DNA from 3 places in the Streptomyces rectiverticillatus genome. Region 1 is predicted to be linked to each of the others. Evidence: riboswitches for the same ligand, from Rfam matches in the RefSeq annotation. Region 1 holds a riboswitch; each other region holds the start of a gene.

Region 1 (7,108 bases):
CGTCCCAGCCGCAGCGCAGGCAGGGCGCCTGGCAGACGCGGCAGGAGCACGACACCGGGCCCACCTCGCCCGACCACGGGCCGGGCCACAACGACGACGAGGAGAACAGGGTCGGCTACGTCACCGAGCACCGCGAGGCGGACGAGCTGCACCCCGAGGCGAACGGGGAGCGGGTGCTGCCGCACGAGGTGCGCAACCCCGGCAGCCACCCCGAGGAGCTCACCGAAGAGCGTAAGAAGTGGAACCCGGGCGGCAGCGGCGGCTTCGGCAGCGGCGGCCCCGGCCACCACTGAGCCGCTCCGCCGCGCCCCTAGTAGCGTCAAGGGGTGCACGACAAGAACGCCTCGCCCGTCCCGCCCGCCCCGCCGCTCTTCACCTGGGAATTCGCCGCAGACCCGTACCCCGCGTACGCGTGGCTGCGCGAGCACGCCCCGGTGCACCGCACCGCCCTGCCCAGCGGCGTGGAGGCGTGGCTGGTCACCCGGTACGCCGATGCCCGCCAGGCGCTCGCCGACCAGCGCCTGTCGAAGAACCCCGTGCACCACTCCGAGTCCGCCCACGGCAAGGGCAAGGTCGGCATCCCGGGCGAGCGCAGCGCCAATCTGATGACGCACCTGCTCAACATCGACCCGCCGGACCACACCCGGCTGCGCCGCCTCGTCTCGAAGGCGTTCACTCCGCGCCGGGTCGCCGAGTTCGCGCCGCGGGTGCAGGAGCTGACGGACCGGCTCATCGACGGCTTCGCCGGCAGAGGTGAAGCCGACCTCATCCACGAGTTCGCCTTCCCCCTCCCCATCTACGCCATCTGCGACATGCTCGGAGTGCCGCGCGAGGACCAGGACGACTTCCGGGACTGGGCGGGAATGATGATCCGCCACGGCGGCGGGCCGCGCGGCGGAGTGGCGCGCTCAGTGAAGAAGATGCGGGGCTATCTGACCGAACTGATCCACCGTAAGCGGGAGGATCTCGGTGAAGACCTCATTTCGGGTCTGATCAGGGCGAGTGACCACGGTGAGCACCTCACCGAGGACGAGGCCGCGGCCATGGCCTTCATCCTGCTCTTTGCGGGTTTTGAAACAACTGTGAACCTGATCGGTAACGGAACCTACGCCCTGCTGCGCAACCCGGAGCAGCGCGAGCGCCTCCAGCGCGCCCTCGCCGAGGGCGACGAGGGCCTGCTCGCGACCGGGGTCGAGGAGCTGCTGCGCTACGACGGCCCGGTGGAGCTCGCGACCTGGCGGTTCGCCACCCGGGACCTGACGATCGGCGGGCAGCGCATCGCCGAGGGCGACCCCGTCCTCGTCGTCCTCGCGGCCGCCGACCGCGACCCCGAGCGCTTCGCCGACCCCGATGCGCTGGACCTCTCCCGGCGCGACAACCAGCACTTGGGCTACGGCCACGGCATCCACTACTGCCTGGGCGCACCCCTCGCCCGCCTGGAGGGCCAGACGGCTTTGGCGACCCTGTTGCGGCGCCTCCCCGATCTGCGGCTGGGGGCCGATCCGGAGGATCTGCGGTGGCGCGGCGGACTCATCATGCGTGGTCTGCGCACCCTTCCCGTGGCCTTTACGCCGGAGGGCATTCCGGACACAACCACCCAGGAGCGGCCGCCTGCCTGAACCGGCGTCAGCCGACGTGATCTCGGCGTGACCTCCGCTACATCGGCTTGTGACTCCGGTGGGCCGTCGCTATCTTCAACCACCATTCGCCGCCGAACGAGAGGCAACCGCCCATGAGACCCGGAAACGGCCGACATCGCCGCCCCCGTCAGATACCCGCCATCGTGGTCGCCGCGGGGGTGACCGCCTCCGGAATCGCCATGCCGCTGCTGGCGGCCACCGGCGCGACGGCAGCCGACGCCGGCACCTGGGACCGTGTCGCCCAGTGCGAGAGCGGAGGCCTGTGGAGCGCCAACTCCGGCAACGGGACCTACGGGGGACTGCAGCTGACCCAGGACCTCTGGGAGCGCCATGGCGGCAGGGAGTACGCCCCCCGGCCCGACCTCGCCAGCCGGGCGCAGCAGATCACCGTCGCCGAGCAGATCCTCGAGAGCGGCGGCACCAGCCCCTGGTCGAGCTGCGCGGCGAGCGCGGGCCTCACCTCGGGCGGCACCCCGGCGGAGGTCAACCCGGGCGGCACACACGCCCCCGCGAGCGACTCGACGCCTTCACGCGCCCCGGAGCGCACCACTTCGCACTCCACGCCGTCCGAGCCGTCCGAGCCCTCCCAGCACGACAAGCCTTCTGACGCGTCCACGTCTCCTTCGCCGTCCGGAAAGCCGTCGCCGGGTTCCTCGACGAGCCCCTCGGCCGACCCCTCCACGCAGCCTTCGGGGCAGCCGTCGACCGGTCAGCCGTCGCCGGGCCAGTCCTCCGGTCAGCCGTCCGGCCGGCCCTCCGGCAGCCCGTCGTCCGACGCGCCGTCACCGGGCGCCTCGGGCACGCCGGGCGACGGGAAGTCCGGTGAGCCGCAGGAAGGCCGGCACCGCAAGCCCTCGACGCCTCCCACGGACGACCCGACCCAGATCCCGAGCGGCTCCGCCACACCCGCTCCCGGCGATTCCGGTTCGCCCGCGGGACGGGCGCCCGACGAGGGCGGCACGGGCACGGGCAAGCACCGCGGCGACCCGTCGCGTTCGGAGGACGAGAGCCGTACGTCGCGGGGCGGCGGCGACGCTCGCACCGGCAGCCCCACGCCCACCGACTACACCGTGCGTCCCGGTGACAACCTGTCAGCCATCGCCGAGCAGCATGCCGTCAAGGGAGGTTGGCAGTCTCTGTATCAGCGCAATGAGAAAGCGGTCGGAACCGATCCCGACCTGATCCTTCCTGGTCAGAGGCTCGAAGTCGGTAAATAGACCGGCAGTTCGCGGCGAATGTCCGTTCCAGTCGAAAGTGAGACATGGGTCTCTTTGCCTGATGGCGGAATGCGGTCTTCCCGAAACTGGTAAACCGTCTCTCACCTGCGGAAACGCGTTGTTCCCCTGGGTAACCAGGGGCAACTGTGGCTGGAAAGAGGGGTTTGAACCCTTGCCGCGACTGTGTTTACCGTCGTGACCGCTCGCCACCGCGGGCACCACGGTCGCCACGCCGAATCCTGCCGGCGATCGGGGGAGTCGTCGCGCAAGCGCCGTAGGCAGGAGCGGGGGAACCAAGGTAGGCGCCGGAAACGGCTCCTCGGCCGAAGGCCGCGGGTCCGGGACCGGCTAGGGGTGAAGCCGAGTGTGCTCGCACACGAAGCCGGGCGAACTCACAGCCCGAACCCGACAGCTCACCTCGTAGGCGTCGGTGAGGAAACGACTCATGTCCAAGGGCAAGCACCGTCGTCCGTCCAAGGCCGTCCGCATCTTCACGCTCGCCGGTGTCACCGGTGCAGCTGTCGCCGCCCCGCTGATGGTCGCCACCTCCGCCAACGCCGCCTCGGTTTCGACGTGGGACAAGGTCGCCCAGTGCGAGTCCGGTGGCAACTGGTCCATCAACACCGGTAACGGCTACTACGGCGGCCTGCAGTTCTCGCAGTCCTCCTGGAACGCCGCCGGCGGCCAGAAGTACGCCGACCGCGCCGACCACGCCTCCAAGAGCGCCCAGATCGCCGTGGCCGAGAAGCTGCTCGCCATGCAGGGCCCGGGCGCCTGGGGCTGCGCCGGCCCCGGCGGCCTGACGGCCGGCGGCCCGAAGGCGAACGTCGACCCCTCCGGTTCGGGCTCCGCCGGCAAGTCCACCAAGTCCTCCCGCACCGGCGGCACCGTCTCGGGCAAGTCCCACGCGGACCGCAGCGAGCGCCAGGCCACGCCGAAGAAGGCCGCGCCGAAGCACTCCGCCCCGCAGGCCACCGAGCGCGACGAGGCCCCGGCCCCGAAGCGGACCGCCCCGAGCACGCAGTCCTACAAGGTCGGCGACGGCGAGTACGAGGTCAAGGAGGGCGACACCCTCTCCAAGATCGCCGAGGCCCAGCACGTCAAGGGCGGCTGGCAGAAGCTGTACGACCGCAACAAGGACGTCGTCCAGGACGCGGACGTGATCTACGTCGGCCAGAAGCTGCACCTCAGCTGATCCGGCAGGGCGGTCCACCGCGGTGGGCCGCCCTTCTCCGCTGCGCGGGACCGCCCCGCTCCGATGCGCTGCCCCGAGCGCGCACCGGAGCGGGGCTCAGCCGTTTCCGGGCCGGCCGAATCCATCGTTCGTACAACGTTCTGGGCTTTTGTGCTGTTTTTTAGGCTTTTCCGGCCCGAGAACGCGGTCCAACGGCGAGGCGAGCCTCCGGGGCCCGTTAGGCTCGTGCTGCAGAACCACAGACACACACGAAGGAGACCCTCGTGCCGTCCATCGACGTCGTCGTAGCTCGCGAGATCCTCGACTCGCGAGGCAACCCCACGGTCGAGGTCGAGGTCGGCCTCGACGACGGCTCCACGGGCCGTGCCGCCGTGCCGTCCGGCGCCTCCACCGGTGCCTTCGAGGCCATCGAGCTCCGTGACGGTGACAAGAACCGTTACCTGGGCAAGGGTGTCGAGAAGGCCGTCCTCGCCGTCATCGAGCAGATCGGCCCGGAGCTCGTCGGCTACGACGCCACCGAGCAGCGCCTGATCGACCAGGCCATGTTCGACCTGGACGCCACCGACAACAAGGGCTCGCTCGGCGCCAACGCCATCCTGGGCGTGTCCCTCGCCGTCGCGCACGCCGCCTCCGAGGCGTCCGACCTGCCGCTCTTCCGCTACCTGGGCGGCCCGAACGCGCACCTGCTGCCCGTTCCGATGATGAACATCCTGAACGGCGGCTCGCACGCCGACTCCAACGTGGACATCCAGGAGTTCATGATCGCGCCGATCGGTGCGGAGTCCTTCTCCGAGGCCCTGCGCTGGGGCACCGAGGTCTACCACACCCTCAAGTCGGTGCTGAAGACCAAGGGCCTGTCCACCGGCCTGGGCGACGAGGGCGGCTTCGCCCCGAACCTCGGCTCCAACCGCGAGGCCCTCGACCTCATCCTCGAGGCCGTCAAGCAGGCCGGCTACACCCCCGGCCAGGACATCGCGCTCGCGCTCGACGTGGCCGCCTCCGAGTTCTACAAGGACGGCGTCTACAAGTTCGAGGGCCAGGACCGCACCGCCGCCGAGATGACCGAGTACTACGCCGAGCTCGTCGCGGCGTACCCGCTCGTCTCCATCGAGGACCCGCTGTTCGAGGACGACTGGGACGGCTGGAAGACCATCACCGAGAAGCTCGGCGACAAGGTCCAGCTCGTCGGGGACGACCTGTTCGTCACCAACCCCGAGCGCCTCGGCCGCGGCATCGAGGAGAACGCCGCCAATGCCCTGCTGGTCAAGGTCAACCAGATCGGCTCGCTGACCGAGACCCTGGACGCCGTCGAGCTGGCCCAGCGCAACGGCTTCAAGTGCATGATGTCCCACCGCTCCGGCGAGACCGAGGACGTCACCATCGCCGACCTGGCCGTCGCCACCAACTGCGGCCAGATCAAGACCGGCGCCCCGGCCCGCTCCGAGCGCGTCGCCAAGTACAACCAGCTCCTGCGCATCGAGGAGATCCTGGACGACGCCGCGGTCTACGCCGGCCGCAGCGCCTTCCCGCGGTTTCGCTCCGCGAACCAGTAAGCGCAGCAAGGGCTGACCTGACGCGAAGGCCCGGCGGGCCGCACCCGCAGGCCTGACACGGCCTCAGGGGAGCAGCCTCACCACGTCCCCGGCCACGGTCCCGTACCGTGGCCGGGGACGTACGTTCGTAGCGAGGCTGCGGGCGACCAGGACCTCGGGGAGGCGAAGTGGCGGCGGAACGCTCCACCGCGACCAGACTCAGGGCACTCGGCTCGGTGCTCGTCCAGGGCCCCACGGCCCGCGTCTACCGCGCGCGGGGCCCGCGCCGCAGCCGGCTCACCGGCCGTGCGGCGCTGCTGGCGCTCGTCGTGTGCTCGCTGGTCGTCGCCCTCGCCTATCCCATGCGCCAGTGGGTCACCCAGCGCTCCGACATCGCCGACCAGCGCCGCCAGTCCGAGCGCGCCCGCGAGCAGGTGAAGCGGCTGGAGGACGAGAAGGCGCGGCTGGAGGACCCGGCGTACGTCGAGCAGCAGGCGCGCGAGCACCTGCACTACCTGCGCCCCGGGGAGACCGGCTACAGCGTGGTCGACGGCAGCGGCACCGCCCGGCGCCCGCGCGACCAGGGCGCCGCCGACCGCCCCTGGTACAGCAATCTGTGGGACGGTGTGGACGCCGCGGACACCCCGCGCTGACCGTGCCGCCGGCCCCTTCCCCCCTTCTTCACGACCTGCCTTCTTCACGACCTGCCGACACCACCGAGCGAAGACGACACGAGCGAGCACATGGACACCCCTCCGCCCCAGACCGAGTCCACCGAGCCCACCGACGCCGACATCGAGGCGTTCAAGGAGCAGCTGGGCCGCCCGCCGCGCGGACTGCGCGCCATCGCCCACCGCTGCCCCTGCGGCCTGCCGGATGTGGTCGAGACCGCGCCCCGGCTGCCGGACGGCACGCCGTTCCCGACGACGTACTACCTGACCTGCCCGCGCGCCGCCTCCGCGATCGGCACGCTGGAGGGCTCGGGCCTGATGAAGGAGATGCAGGACCGGCTGGCGACCGACCCCGAGCTCGCCGCCGCCTACCGCGCCGCGCACGAGGACTACCTCCGCCGCCGCGACGCGATCGAGGTCCTGGAGGGCTTCCCGAGCGCGGGCGGCATGCCCGACCGCGTCAAGTGCCTGCACGTCCTGGTGGGTCACTCGCTGGTGGCCGGCCCGGGCGTGAACCCCTTCGGCGACGAGGCGCTGGCGCTGCTGCCGGAGTGGTGGGCCAAGGGCCCGTGCGTCACGCCGTGCGGGGGTGACGAGCAGTGACCCGCGTCGCCGCCGTGGACTGCGGCACCAACTCCATCCGCCTCCTCGTCGCCGATCTCGACCCGGCGACCGGTGCGTTCACCGAGCTCGACCGCCGGATGACGATCGTCCGCCTGGGGCAGGGCGTGGACCGCACGGGGCGGCTGGCGGAGGAGGCCCTGGAGCGGACCTTCGCGGCCTGCCGGGAGTTCGCCGAGGTCATCCGCGAGCTGAAGGCCGAGCGCGTGCGCTTCGTCGCCACCTCCGCCTC
Region 2 (7,108 bases), 510 kb from region 1:
GGACGTTGCCCGGCGGGGGCATCGCGCCCGATGAGAGTGCAGAACAGGCTGCGATGCGAGAAGTGCGCGAAGAGGTCGGGCTGCACCCCCTGTCGGCGGAATTCCTCTACGACGTGCCGTATCCATCGGGCTGGACCGCCTGTTACAGCGTCCGGGTCACTGACGGAGAGCCCCGGCTGGGGATCGACGGCGACCTGGACTGCGACTGTCCGCGCATGACCGGGCTCACCTGGGTACCCCTGCCTCAGACCGTTTCAGCCGCAGCGCCGCTGATGGTGCCGACACTGCTCATGGCGACGCCCGGCCCGTAAGCGGGGGCGCCCGGCCGTACGCGGAAGCGCAACCACGCGGCTACGCCCCGCGCTCCGCCCACGCCGCCCCATGAAGTTAGCTTTGGGGGAGGTCGTTGTCCTTTGATGCGGAGGTGCGGGATGGCTCAGGTTCCTACGGCTGTTGTTGCTGCTGGTGGGCTTGTCGGTGGGTATGGCGTTGCTCGGTGGACGAAGAAGCGGCCGCTCGGTGGGGTGGCGCTGGCTGTGGCCGGTGGTGTGGCTGCTCGGCAGTGGGCCGGGAAGGTCGGGGCGCCCAAGGCTGCTGCGCTGACCGGGCTGTACGTTGCCGCGTTCGCCGGGTCGCATCCGCTGGCCAAGAAGGTCGGGGCCTGGCCGGCCGTGTTCGGGGTGGCCGGGGCCGTGGCCCTGGCCTCTTGGGTGGCCGAGAGCCGGGCTTGATGGGCAGGGCAGGGCTTCGGGCGGGGTTCTTCCGCCCGAAGCCCTGCCTCGCTGCCTACGCCGATGCCTCCGTCAGGCGCTTCAGTTCCGCGTCCGTCAGCTTCAGGTCCGCCACCGCCAGCAGCGGCTTGAGCTGCTGCACCGTGCGGGCGCTGGCCAAGGGGGTCGCCACGGTGGGCCGGGCCGCGAGCCAGGCCAGGGCGACCGTGGCGAGCTCGGCCCCGTGGGCCGCTGCCACCTCGTCCAGGGCCGTCAGGACGCGCTGCCCGCGCTCGGAGGCGAGATACTCGCCGGCCTTCCCCGCGCGTGCGCTGTCCACCGTCTTGCCCGGGCGGTACTTGCCGGTGAGGAAACCCGAGGCCAGGGCGTAGTACGGGACGGCTGCCAGGCCGTGCTTCTCCGCCACGGCCGCCAGGTCGCCCTCGTAGGTGTCGCGCGAGACCAGGTTGTAGTGGGGCTGAATCGCCACGTACTTCGCCAGGCCGGTCGTCTCCGAGAACTCCAGCGACTCCTGCAGGCGCTCCGGCGTGATGTTCGAGGCCGCGATCTCGCGGACCTTGCCCTCCTTCACCAGCGCGTCGAGAGCGGTGATGAACTCCTCCACCGGCACCGACGGGTCGTCGTAGTGCGTGTAGTAGAGGTCGATGTAGTCGGTACGCAGGCGGCGGAGGGATTCCTCCACGCCCGCCTTGATCACCGATGCGCGCAGGCCCCGCGGCTCCGGGACGCCCGCGCCGACCTTCGTGGCGAGGACGATGTCGGCACGGTTGCCGCGCGAAGCGAACCAATTGCCGATGACGGTTTCCGACTCGCCGCCCTCGTTGCCCGGGACCCAGGCCGAATAGACGTCGGCGGTGTCGATGAAATTGCCGCCCGCCGCCGCGTACGCGTCGAGGACGGCGAAGGATTCCGCCTCGTCCGCGGTCCATCCGAAGACGTTGCCGCCGAGGGCCAGCGGGTGGACGGAGAGGTTGCCGATCTTCTTGTGAATGTCAGCCATGCATCACTTCAGCGTCCTTGCGGGAGTGGGTATTCCATTTCCGCTCCTCGCCACCCCCTGCGGTACGCCGCCCGCCGGTCCCGCGCCCGCTACGGCTGCAGGCCCCTGTTCCTCAGCCACCCCAGCGGGTCGATCGGCGCGCCCCCGCCCGGCCGCACCTCCAGGTGCAGGTGCGGGCCGGTGACGTTGCCCGTCGCACCGACACGACCTATGACCTGGCCCGGAGCGACCTTCCCCGACGTGACGACCATCGACGACAGGTGGCAGAACCACAGCTCCGTACCGTCGTCGAGCCTCAGGACGATGCGATAGCCGTACGCCCCCGCCCAGCCGGCTTGAACGATCTTGCCGCCGCCGACCGCCCTCACCGGCGTGCCGGTCGGGGCTGCGAAGTCCTCCCCCGTGTGGTTCGCGGACCACATGTTCCCCGCCTGGCCGAAGCCGGCCGTCAGGGTGTACGAGGCGAGGGGGAGCTTGAACGCGCCGGAGGTGGAGTGGCGAGCCGCCGGGGCGGGAGCGGGAGCCTGAGCGGGAGTGGCAGCCTGAGCGGATCGCTGCTTCTTCGGCGTCTGCTTCTTCGGCGTCTGCTTCTTCGCCGTCTGGTGCTGCGGTGCCTCTTGCTTCGCCGTCTGCTGCTGCTTCGGTGCCGCCGCCCGCGCCTGCGGCTCCTCGGACGTCTCGGGCGCCTCGGCCCCCTCCCGCTCCTTCTCCGCCTCCGCCGCCTTCCGCTCCGCCGCCTTCTTCTGCGTCTCCGCGGCCTGCCTCACCTGCGCCGCCTGCGCCTCGGCCACGGCCACGCCCTGCTGGTGGTCGGCCTGCTCCAGGATTCTCGCCCGGAGCGCCTCACCCGCCGTCGCCGCGCTCTCGGCCATCTGCACTGCGGCCGATGCGCTTTCCTCACCGGCGAATTCGGCGTCGGCGGCGGAATCGACCGAGCCCGCCGCGCTCCCCGCGAAGAACGAGCCCACTCCCGGCAGCTGGGCCAGGTCGGGCATGGATATGGACGTCGCCGGGCGGTCCTGGGCGTGCGCCATGCCGCCCGCGCCGACCGCCGCGATGACGCCCACACCGAGCACCGCGCCGCTGCGGGCCATCGTGCCGCCGCGCTGCTTCACGACGCGGTGGCGGCCGCGGCCCGTGCCGAAGGCGTTGTAGACGGACGGCCGGTAGGAGGTGGGGGTGGACGACGGCTCGGGGTCGTACGCGGTCCCCGTCTCGTACCGCAGCCCCGGCCGGGGCTCGGGCTCGGGCTCCGGGTCGTACGGGGGTACGTACGCCGGGACCAGCGGCGGGTCGTACGCGGCAGGCTCGTTGGATGCCACGGAGGCACTCCTTTCCTTCCTTCTCGCCTACCGGGTTAGCTGACGGGTTCGGAGCAGGAAGGTCTCCTACGGGCCGCGCGCGGCCCGATTCACCCCAGGGTGGTGGTTCCCCGGTTCCCAGAACTTGCCGGCGTATCAGGTGGTGCTGTGCCCGCGGGATTCGGCGACGGCGCACGGCGCATCGCCTCTTGCGGCGTTGCGACAACCGCGCTCCGTTATCGAACGTTAATAGACGTGCCGGGTGGATTCCAAGCCGAACGCCCGAATCCACCGATGCCCTCGGGCACGTCTTCACGGGATGTGCGCCCGCGGAACCTGTCGATACTTTCTACGAAATGCTGTTCGATCCGCTCGCCGCGCCGGATCGCCAACAGCGCCATGTCGTCCGCGGCCTGACCCTCCGAATGGCGCGCGACGTCCGCGACCAGGGCGTCCAGCAGCGCCTCCGGGTTCTTGAACCGGCAGCCCGTCAGCCCGGCCCGGAGATCGTAGAACGTACCGCCGGCGTCCCTCGCCTCGGTCACCCCGTCCGTCATCAGCAGCAGCATCGACCCCGCGGGGAACTCCCGCTCCTCCGCCCGGTCCGGCCACACCCCCAGCTCGCCCAGACCGAGCGGCAGCGCGGGGACGGCGGGGTCGGCCACGCCGATGCGGCCGTCCGCGTGCAGCAGGAGCGGTGAGGGGTGGCCGCGGTTCAGCAGCCGGAAGACGGGCTCCCCCGGCGGCAGCTCCGCCAGTACGGCCGTGGTGAAACCCTCGGACCGGTCCACGGCGTCGGCGCGCAGGTTCGCCCGCCGCGCGCCCTCCCGCTGGAGCGCGTGCTCCAGCCGTCCCGCGAGCCCCTCCAGCGTGGGCTCCTGCTCGGCCGCCTCCCGGAAGGCGCCGATCACCACGGCGACTGCCTCGACCGCACCCAGGCCCTTGCCGCGGACGTCGCCGACGATGACGCGTACGCCGTACGGGGTGTCCTGGACCGCGTACAGATCGCCGCCGATCCGGGCGTCCGCCTGGGCGGCGACGTAGCGCGCGGCCACGCGGAGGCCGCCGATCCGGGACGGGGGCGCGGGCAGGACGGCGCGCTGGGCCGCCTCCGCGATGCCCCGGGCGGAGGCGAGCTGCTGATCGCTGCGACGGGCGATGCGGTTGATGCCGAGCGCGACCAGGGAGACCGCACCGATGGTCGCGATCTCGGCCAGCGCCTCACCGGTGTCGGACGGCCGGTGGTAGAACACGAGGCCGACCGCGACCGCCACGGCGGCCAGGGCGGCCGTGACCGTGACGCGGAGGGTGTGCAGCGGCGCCGCGACGAGGGGCGCGGCGGAGAGGAAGGGGGCGCACGTGTAGTGCGCGGGCGCCCCGAGGTCGAAGAGTACGGCGCCGACGATCAGAACGGCCGGGAGCCTGCGGACGGCCCGGCGCACGGCCGGGCGCGCCGTACGGCGGAACGTGCTGCGCCTACTGGTGCCGCTGGACGCGCCACCGCCCGCGCCACTGCCACTGCCACTGCCACTGCCACTACCCATGCCCCCGGCGGCGCCCCCGGCAGCACGGCGGGCAGAACGGCTCTCTCGCTTGCCCACCGCACTCTCTCCTGACCGGCAGTCCCGCACGTCACGACCTCCCACCCTTCCGGGCGGGAGGTCGGCAGGCGAACGGTGCTGGGCCAACCGGGGAGGTAAGCCCCGGAGGAGGTGAAGCAAGGGCCTTACGAGGAGCGGCGCTCCCGTGCGCCCCCGGCGCCCCGGCCGGCACCGCTCCTGCCGGCACCCCGGCCGGAAGCCGCACCGGAAGCGCCACCGGACGCCCGCCCGGCACCCCGGCCCGAGCCACCCGAACCGCCCGAACCGTAAGACGCAGAGGACGACGAAGAAGACGACGAAGACGACGACGCCCCGGAAGACATCTCCGTACGCACCCGGCCACGACCGCCACGCCCGCCGCGCGAGCCACGGGTGCCCCGGGAGCCGCGCGACCCGGCAGCAGCCGCAGCCCCACCGGCGGACCCGGCGCTCGCGCCGCCCCCGCCCGACCGCTTCCGCGGCGTCGACTGGGCCGGCACCGGCGGCGCGATGACCACCGGCACGCCGCTGGGCTCCTGGGCGCCCGTGATGCGGACGAGCTCCTCGTCCTTCGGGCCGACCGTGACGACGTTCGGGGAGATCTTGGCCGTGACCATCATCCGGCTCATCTCGCGGCGCTGCTCCGGCAGCACGAGCGTGACGACCGTGCCGGACTCGCCCGCGCGGGCCGTACGGCCGCCGCGGTGCAGGTAGTCCTTGTGGTCCATGGGCGGGTCGACGTTCACGACGAGGTCGAGGCCGTCGATGTGGATGCCGCGCGCGGCCACGTTCGTGGCGATCAGCGCGGTGACTTCCTGGGTGCGGAAGAGGTCCAGGGTGCGGTTGCGCTGCGGCTGGCTCTTGCCGCCGTGCAGGGCGGCGGCGCGCACGCCCTCGGACAGCAGCTTCTTCACCAGGCGGTCGGCACCGCGCTTGGTGTCCACGAACATGATCACGCGGCCGTCGCGGGCGGCGATCCGGGTGACCGTGTCCTTCTTGTCCGTCTCGGTGACGTGCAGCAGGTGGTGGTCCATCGTGACGACCGCGCCCACCGACGCGTCGACGGAGTGCGTCACCGGGTCGGAGAGGAAGCGGCGGACGAGCCGGTCGACGTTGCGGTCGAGGGTCGCGGAGAACAGCATCCGCTGCCCCTCGGGGTCGACCTGGTCCAGCAGCTTGGTGACCTGCGGCAGGAAGCCCATGTCGGCCATCTGGTCGGCCTCGTCCAGGACCGTGATCCGCACGTCGCCGAGCTTGCAGTCACCGCGCTGGATGAGGTCCGCGAGCCGCCCGGGGGTGGCGACGAGCACCTCGGCGCCGCGCGCGAGCGTCTGGGCCTGCCGGCCGATGGACATGCCGCCGACGACCGTGGCCGTCCGCAGGTTCACGGCGGTGGCGTACGGGGCGAGCGAGTCGGTGACCTGCTGCGCGAGCTCGCGGGTGGGGACGAGCACGAGGGCGAGCGGGCGGCCGGGCTCGGCGCGGCGGCCGGCCGTACGGGCCAGCAGGGCCAGGCCGAACGCGAGGGTCTTGCCGGAGCCGGTGCGGCCGCGGCCGAGGACGTCACGGCCGGTGAGCGAGTTCGGCAGCGTCGCGGCCTGGATCGGGAACGGCTCGGTGACGCCCTCGCGGGTCAGCGTGGAGAGCAGACCGGCGGGCATGTCCAGGTCGGCGAAGGACGCCACCGGCGGCAGCGCCGGGGTGGTGCTGACCGGGGTCTCGAAGTCGCCCTGGGGGGCGGCGGCGGGCTTGCGGCGCGACGACTGGGCGCCGACGCGGCCGCCCTGCTGGGAGCTGCGGTTCTGCTGGGCACCACGGTTCTGCTGGGGGCCGCGGGGGCGGGCGGGGCGGGCGGAGCGAGTCATACGGGTGGGACCTTCCCTCAATGGGGGTGGCACGCCCGAAAGGGAGACTTCGCATCGCGAGACCGTCCGGAACGAGAACGGTCGGACGGCGGAAAAGCCTGGGCGCGCTGGTGCGGGACGACGGCCGGCATACGGGCGCCGGCCGGCGCAGGGGCAGCAATGGGGCCCGCACCCCGAGGTGCGGGCCCCATTGCCTGGTGCTTCATGCGGAGCCCGGGACCGCCGTCAGACGGACCGGGCGGGCATCATCGTCAGGCAGCGACGATGTTCTCGGCCTGCAGGCCCTTCTGGCCCTGCGTGACGTCGAAGGAAACCTTCTGGCCCTCGAACAGCTCACGGAAGCCGTTGGAGGCGATGTTCGAGTAGTGGGCGAAGACGTCGGGGCCGCCGCCGTCCTGCTCGATGAAGCCGAAGCCCTTTTCCGAGTTGAACCACTTCACGGTGCCAGTAGCCATGTCTATCTCCTTAGTGGATGCAAATGGGCCCCACACCGGACAAAGACCGGCAAAAACAAAAATGCGCCCTCGGTTCACATAACCGTCAGGCGCACACGAGTTCATGGGTACCACAACTGAAACGTCAGTTAAGCGTAGCACACGTCGGCGGCCCCCGTTTCACCCGCCCGCCGACG
Region 3 (7,108 bases), 2.0 Mb from region 1:
CGGCGAGGAGGCGGCCGGGGAGCGGTCCGGCCGTCTCGACGCAGTTGTTGTATCCGGTGCTGTAACTGCTGCGCCGCCATGGAGCCTCGCGGAGCAGGGAAAGCGCTGCAGGGGTGGAACGGTGGGGTACGTACCGAGGCATTGCGGACATGGTGCCTCCTTACGCGCCGTCGTTGATCCCGGCGATGAATTCCAGCGATTTCTCGTGCGAGAGGGCGTGTGCGCGCAGTGTCGTGAAGGCCGCGCCGTACGCCCGGAGGTCTTCTTTCCGCTCCAGGTAGAGGCTACTCGTCAAGTGGTCGAGAACAACCACATCCAGATCAGCAATGCGCGGAAATGAGAAAATAACAAAAGGCCCGGTGATGCCGATATGGCCGCCACTGGAGAAGGGCAGGACGTGCAGCCGCACGTGCCCCAGCGATCCCGTCTCCACCAGGTGCCGCAACTGCCCGGCCATGACCTCCGCTCCGCCGACCTCATGGCGCAGTACGGCCTCGTCCAGCACGGCGCACACCTCCAGCGGCTGCTCGCCCCGGAGCACCGCCTGGCGCGCCAGGCGCACCCGCACCAGCTCCTCGACCTGCTCCGGCGCAGGGTCGCCGAGGGCCGCGCGGGTCACGGCGCGGGCGTAGTCCGGCGTCTGCAGCAGGCCGGGCACCACGGTGGTCTCCAGGGTGCTTAACCGCGAGGCCTCCGACTCCAGGCTGATGAAGTCGAGATAGGCGGGCGGCAGCCGGTCGCGGTAGGCGTACCACCAGCCGCGCCGGGCCCCCGCGCCCTCGCCCGGTTCGGTGGACCCCGCGCCGCACAGCGCCCCCAGCAGCGCGCGCAGCTCGGCGTCGGCGACCCCGTAGGCGTCCAGCAGCCGGGCCACGTCCGCCGGTTTCACGCCACTGCTGCCCGTCTCGATCCGGCTGACCTTCGACTGGTGCCAGCCCACCGCGCGCGCGGCCTCCAGGCTCGTCAGCCCGGCCAGTTCGCGCTGGCGGCGCAGCTCCGCACCCAGCTTGCGGCGGCGTACCGCCGGTCCGTACCGCATTGGCCCTCCCCTGGGTCACTGTCGTTGTCATACGTCAGTGTCAATAGCCCAGTGTGCCGTGTGAATCCGGTCGCTCGTCGTAGAGTTCACTGCTTCGGGCGACAGATATATGCATATCTTGGGGGATCGCTCCCATCACAGGCGTTATCAGTGGCAGTCTGTCGCGCAGAGCCGTCCGAGGCCGCTCATGCCCCCCACGACTTACGGCACGCTTCCCGACTTTTCCGTGGCAGTGCACCGGAGTCCGGTCTCGGCGGGACCTCGGCTGAAAGGGCCATCGCCATGGCAGACCACCAAGAAGCCACCGTCACGCTGCCGAGCGCCCCCGCCTCGGTCTCCACGGCGCGCCGCTACGTCGCGGAGGTGCTGGCGGACTGGGGGCTTCCGGGCGGGACGGACACCTCCGAGACCGTGCGCCTGATCGTCTCCGAGCTCGCGACCAACGCCGTGCAGCACACCCGGGGACAGTCGCCCACCTTCACCGTGGACGTCCGCCTCGACCGCGATCAGCATCTGCGCATCGGCGTCACCGACAGCCACCCGCGCTTCCCCCGGCGGCTGCCCGCCGCGGTCCAGCAGGACAACGGCCGCGGCATGGTGATCATCCGCTGTCTCACCGCTGAGCACGGGGGGCGGCTGTTCTGCACGCCGACCTCCGACGGCGGCAAGACGGTGTGGATCTCCCTCCCCTGGACCGCGCCGGTCAGCGCAGAGCGCTGAACTCCCCTCCGGCCGGCCAGGCCCCCCGCACGCGGTGCGGGGGGCCTCGGGCCTCTTCGGGCCCTCGTGCGGGGAGTTACGGCGAGTTGCGGGGAGCCGTGTCACCGGGCCTTCCGGGGGCTCCGGGGGCGGGCCGGTGACGCCGGGTCAGCCGACCCGGCCGTAGCGGACGCTGTTGGTCCAGATCCGCTCCAGCCGGACGACCGCGCCCGTCTTGGGTGCGTGCCAGATGCGGCCGTCCCCGTTGTATATCCCCACGTGGTAGATCCCGCGCCCGGAGACGAAGAAGACGAGGTCGCCGCGTTCGCGTGCGGAGCGGGGGATGTGCCGGGTGCTGTTGTACTGCTGGGCGGCGGTGCGGGGCAGGGACTTCCCGGCCCGCTTGAAGGAGTAGAGCGTCAGGCCCGAGCAGTCGAACCGGTAGGGTCCGGTCGCCCCCCACTGATACGGGGAGCCCTGCTTCGAGGCCGCGATCCGCAGTGCCTGGGTGGAGACGGTCGACGCCTCCGCCTCTGCCGCGCCGCCCGGAGCCAGCACGGTGGCCCCGACAGCGGCGAGAGTGAGGGCCGATGCGGCACCGGCCCTGGACAGCTTTGACGGACGTTTGTGCGCGCCCATGCGCTAACCCTTCGTCAGCCGCCTGTGAAGGATGACCTGTCGGGTTCGGGCAGGCGAAGGTTGCCCGGCCGCTGTCAACGGCTTCACCCCAAGGGCCGACCGCACTACTCTTGGTCGTCCCACCACTCTTGGGTCCTCCATCCCTGCCGTTGCACTGAAGTCGACCCGGCATCCCGGCGGCGGCAGGGTTCGGCGTCCACCGGGACCGCCCCGCCGGGGTGGCGGGGTCTTGTCGTCGAAGGGATCTTGGCGCAGCCGCCGTGCCGATTCCGAGCGGAACCAGGGGTATGTGAGCCTGATCACTTCTGGGCAATTCCGGTGGACGCGGGGCGATTTGGTGGTGTGCGCGCAAGCCGGCTGAGCCGCTGGCCTGCGGCGGTTCGTACCGGCCCGGGAGCAATCCGGCCGCCCGCGCCAAATCGATCACCGCGCCCCGTCTACGCCGTGATCCTTCATGGAGGGGACCGGGGTTTATCCGGGTGCGGACCCCCGGCCCTCCGGCGCACATGGCGCGGAGATCCCTTCGCCCCCGGCGCTCTGCGCCGGGGACCCGTACCGTCCGCGTCGGCATGACCCGCTCGCACCTTCCGTTCGCCTGTTTCGTACAGGCATGCGAGCCGCGGCGCCGTCGCGCCACCGCGACGACCATGGTCTGCGCCGCCCGTAGCCGGCGGTACGTGTCGTGCGGACGGACGGCCATGATCCGGCCCAGAAGATCCAGTAGATGCAGACGACAGACGGCTCCCGGGTCCATGGCCATGACAATGCAAAGAGTCAGTTAACGCGTTGGAAAAGGTTCCGCCCTAATCTGCAATCACCGGCCACCGGCCGAAGAACCCCAGGTCAACACCGTGTTGAACTCGGGTAGCGTCCCGGTGCGTCCATCCGGGACACCTGGGACGACAGTGAGGTGGGACGCATGCAACTCTCCCCGCGCGAGCAGGAACGACTGCTCCTGCACGTGGCCGCCGACGTGGCCGCCAAGCGCAAGGCCCGCGGCCTGCTCCTCAACCACCCCGAGGCGGTGGCCCTGATCACGGTCCACGTCCTCGAAGGCGCCCGGGACGGCCGCACGGTTGCCGAGCTGATGTCCTCCGGGCGCAGGGTGCTCACCCGCGACGACGTCATGGAGGGCATCCCCGAGATGCTCCACGACGTCCAGGTCGAGGCCACCTTCCCCGACGGCACCAAGCTCGTCACCGTCCACGAACCGATCTGCTGACGGGGGAGGACCCGCGATGATCCCCGGAGAAATCCTGTACGCCGCCGAGCCCGTGGCCCTCAACCAGGGGCTGCACCGCACCCGGCTCACCGTGCTCAACGCCGCCGACCGCCCGGTGCAGGTCGGCTCGCACTACCACTTCGCCGAGGCCAACCCCGGCCTCGACTTCGACCGCGCGGCGGCCCGCGGCAAGCGCCTCGACATCGCTGCCGGCACCGCCGTCCGCTTCGAGCCGGGCATCCCCCTCCAGGTCGACCTCGTCCCCATCGGCGGCAAGCGCATCGTCGAGGGTCTGCGCGGCGAGTGCGGGGGACCGCTCGATGACTGAACTCAGCCGCGTCGCCTACGCCGGCCTCTACGGGCCGACCGCAGGCGACCGCGTCCGCCTCGCCGACACCGACCTCGTCGTCGAGATCGAGGAGGACCGCAGCGGCGGGCCCGGGCACGCCGGCGACGAGGCCGTCTTCGGCGGCGGCAAGGTCATCCGCGAGTCGATGGGCCAGTCCCGTGCGACCCGGGCGGACGGGGCCCCCGACACCGTCATCACCGGGGCCCTCGTCCTCGACCACTGGGGCGTCGTCAAGGCCGACATCGGCATCCGCGACGGCCGGATCACCGGCGTCGGCAAGGCCGGCAACCCCGACACCATGGACGGCGTCCACCCCGACCTCGTCATCGGCCCCGAGACCGAGGTCATCGCCGGCAACGGCAAGATCCTCACCGCCGGGGCCGTCGACGCCCACGTGCACTTCATCTGCCCGCAGGCCGCGGACGAGGCCCTCGCCTCCGGCGTCACCACCCTGCTCGGCGGCGGCACCGGGCCGGCCGAGGGCAGCAAGGCCACCACCGTCACCCCCGGAGCCTGGCACCTTGCCCGGATGTTCGAGGCCATGGAGGGCTACCCCGTCAACATCGGCCTGCTGGGCAAGGGCAACACCGTCTCCTACGACTCGATGCGCGCCCAGCTGCGGGCCGGCGCCGTCGGCTTCAAGATCCACGAGGACTGGGGGGCGACCCCCGCCGTCATCGACGCCTGCCTGGCCGTGTGCGAGGAGAGCGGCGCCCAGCTCGCCATCCACACCGACACCCTCAACGAGGCCGGCTTCGTCGGAGACACCCTCGCCGCCATCGCCGGCCGCTCCATCCACGCCTACCACACCGAAGGCGCCGGCGGCGGGCACGCCCCCGACATCATCACCGTCGTCTCCGAGGCCAACGTCCTGCCCAGCTCCACCAACCCCACCCGGCCGCACACCGTCAACACCGTCGACGAACACCTCGACATGCTGATGGTCTGTCACCACCTCAACCCGGCCGTCCCCGAGGATCTCGCCTTCGCCGAATCCCGCATCCGGCCCGGCACCATCGCCGCCGAGGACGTCCTGCACGACCTCGGAGCGATCTCGATCATCTCCTCCGACTCCCAGGCGATGGGCCGCATCGGGGAGGTCGTGCTGCGCACCTGGCAGACCGCGCACGTGATGAAGAGACGCCGCGGCCCCCTGCCCGGCGACGGACCGGCCGACAACGCACGAGCCCGGCGCTACGTCGCCAAATACACCATCAACCCGGCCGTCGCGCAGGGCCTCGACCACGAGATCGGCTCCGTGGAGCCGGGCAAGCTCGCGGACCTCGTGCTGTGGGAGCCCGCCTTCTTCGGCGTACGGCCGCAGCTCGTCATCAAGGGCGGCCAGATCGCCTACGCGCAGATGGGCGACGCCAACGCCTCCATCCCCACCCCGCAGCCGGTCCTGCCGCGCCCCATGTTCGGCGCCCACGGGCGGGCCCCGGCCGCCAACTCCCTCAACTTCGTCACCCAGTGGGCCATGGACGACGGCCTCCCCGAACGCCTCGGCCTCGGCAAGCGCTTCGTCCCCATACGCTCCACGCGCGGCGTCACCAAGGCGGACATGCGCAACAACGACGCCCGCCCGAGGGTGGAGGTCGACCCCGACACGTTCACGGTCACCGTCGACGGAGAAGCGATCGAGCCCCGGCCGGCGGCGGAACTGCCGATGGCCCAGCGTTACTTCCTGTTCTGATGAGCACGACGACCGAGACCGTCGCAGGCGCGGGGCCGGCCCGGGCCGCGACGAGGACGGCCGGCACCGCCGCCCTCCTCGTCCTCGCCGACGGGCGCTTCCCCGCCGGCGGCCACGCCCACTCCGGCGGGGCCGAGGCCGCCGTCAAGGCCGGGCGGATCACCGACGGCCGGACCCTGGAGGAGTTCTGCCGGGGCCGACTGCACACCACCGGGCTCACCGCGGCCGCCCTCGCCGCGGCGGCCGCGGCCGGAGTCGACCCGCTCGCCCTCGACGACGCCGCGGACGCCCGCACCCCCGCACCCGCCCTGCGCACCGCCGCCCGGCGCCTGGGCCGGCAGATGATGCGCGCCGCCCGCGCCGCCTGGCCCTCGGCGGAGCTCGACGCCCTCGCCGCGGCCCGCCCGCGTGGCGCCCACCAGCCGGTCGTCCTCGGCCTCGCGGCCCGGTCCGCCGGGCTCGGCCCGCTGGACGCCGCCTACGCCGCCGTCTACGAGTCGGTCAGCGGTCCGGCCACCGCGGTCGTACGCCTGCTGAGCCTCGACCCGTTCGTGGCGACGGCCGTCCTGGCCCGGCTGGCGCCGGAGCTCGACGCGGTGGCGGCGGCAGCCACCGCGTCCGCGGCGCGGGCGTCCGCGGAGGGCCCGGACGCCCTCCCGGCCGCCGCGGCCCCGCTGCTGGACATCACGGCGGAACAGCACGCGGCCTGGCCCGTACGACTGTTCGCCAGCTGATGGCCACCCCACGAAGCGCGTGGCACGAGCGCCCCCGGACGACCGGCCACCCCGCCGACGAGGCCGGAACGTCCGTTCCGCCGCCAAGGTCCCTCGTCGGTGAGACCGCCACTTACGTTCCGCCGCAACGGCGAGACACCACGACGTGGCAGTCCGGCGGTGCCGTACAGCAGCACAGCCCGGCGAAGCCAGCCGCGCGGAGCCGGCGGACATGCCGCCGGGCCTGCACCGCCGGGGTACCCCGCCGGCGATGCCTGCACGTTCGTTCCGCCGCAACGGCGGGACACCAGGACGTGGCATTCCGGCGGTGCCGTACAGCACGGCAGCCCGGCGAAGCCCCGCCGCCCGGGGCCGGCGGACTCGCGGCCGGGCCCGCGCCGCCGGGGTACCTCGCCGGCGAGGCCGGCATGTCCGTTCCGCCGCAACGGCGGGACACCACGACGTGGCAGTCCGGCGGTGCCGTACAGCACCGCAGCCCGGCGAAGCCCCGCCGCGCGGAGCCGGACCGTACGACCCCTACCCCTGCCCCCACCCATCACCGAACCCCCCGGAGGGACCATGCACCTCGACCACCCCGAGACCTACCCCCACCGCCACACCTACAGCGCCGCCTCCCCCGTCCGCCCCGACGGGACGCGTCGCGCCCTGCGGATCGGCCTCGGCGGGCCCGTCGGGTCCGGTAAGACCGCGACCGTCGCCGCGCTCTGCCGTGCCCTGCGCGAGGAGTTGTCCA

What was found. Region 1 has a riboswitch for cyclic di-AMP ahead of FGW37_RS12765 (LysM peptidoglycan-binding domain-containing protein). Riboswitches for the same ligand answer to the same signal wherever they lie in the genome.
Region 2: another riboswitch for cyclic di-AMP. It lies ahead of FGW37_RS14955 (M23 family metallopeptidase); the one in region 1 lies ahead of FGW37_RS12765 (LysM peptidoglycan-binding domain-containing protein).
Region 3: another riboswitch for cyclic di-AMP. It lies ahead of FGW37_RS03955 (C40 family peptidase); the one in region 1 lies ahead of FGW37_RS12765 (LysM peptidoglycan-binding domain-containing protein).

The regions. Positions count from the first base shown of each region.
Region 1 covers NZ_CP040752.1:2,973,754-2,980,861, reverse strand. Annotated here, with positions in the region: gene FGW37_RS12780 (DUF6479 family protein) at 1-293, shown strand, start outside; gene FGW37_RS12775 (cytochrome P450 family protein) at 327-1,619, shown strand; gene FGW37_RS12770 (LysM peptidoglycan-binding domain-containing protein) at 1,733-2,857, shown strand; cyclic di-AMP (ydaO/yuaA leader) riboswitch at 3,118-3,299, shown strand; gene FGW37_RS12765 (LysM peptidoglycan-binding domain-containing protein) at 3,303-4,052, shown strand; gene eno (phosphopyruvate hydratase) at 4,316-5,605, shown strand; gene FGW37_RS12755 (FtsB family cell division protein) at 5,773-6,237, shown strand; gene FGW37_RS12750 (DUF501 domain-containing protein) at 6,328-6,858, shown strand; gene FGW37_RS12745 (Ppx/GppA phosphatase family protein) at 6,855-7,108, shown strand, end outside.
Region 2 covers NZ_CP040752.1:3,480,580-3,487,687, forward strand. Annotated here, with positions in the region: gene FGW37_RS14940 (NUDIX hydrolase) at 1-311, shown strand, start outside; gene FGW37_RS14945 (hypothetical protein) at 432-731, shown strand; gene FGW37_RS14950 (aldo/keto reductase) at 787-1,731, opposite strand; gene FGW37_RS14955 (M23 family metallopeptidase) at 1,821-3,053, opposite strand; cyclic di-AMP (ydaO/yuaA leader) riboswitch at 3,063-3,196, opposite strand; gene FGW37_RS14960 (PP2C family protein-serine/threonine phosphatase) at 3,269-4,576, opposite strand; gene FGW37_RS14965 (DEAD/DEAH box helicase) at 4,759-6,477, opposite strand; gene FGW37_RS14970 (cold-shock protein) at 6,729-6,932, opposite strand.
Region 3 covers NZ_CP040752.1:988,694-995,801, reverse strand. Annotated here, with positions in the region: gene FGW37_RS03970 (DUF397 domain-containing protein) at 1-151, opposite strand, end outside; gene FGW37_RS03965 (helix-turn-helix domain-containing protein) at 161-1,039, opposite strand; gene FGW37_RS03960 (ATP-binding protein) at 1,322-1,759, shown strand; gene FGW37_RS03955 (C40 family peptidase) at 1,907-2,377, opposite strand; cyclic di-AMP (ydaO/yuaA leader) riboswitch at 2,382-2,566, opposite strand; gene FGW37_RS03950 (urease subunit gamma) at 3,297-3,599, shown strand; gene FGW37_RS03945 (urease subunit beta) at 3,616-3,927, shown strand; gene FGW37_RS03940 (urease subunit alpha) at 3,920-5,641, shown strand; gene FGW37_RS03935 (urease accessory protein UreF) at 5,641-6,375, shown strand; gene ureG (urease accessory protein UreG) at 6,934-7,108, shown strand, end outside.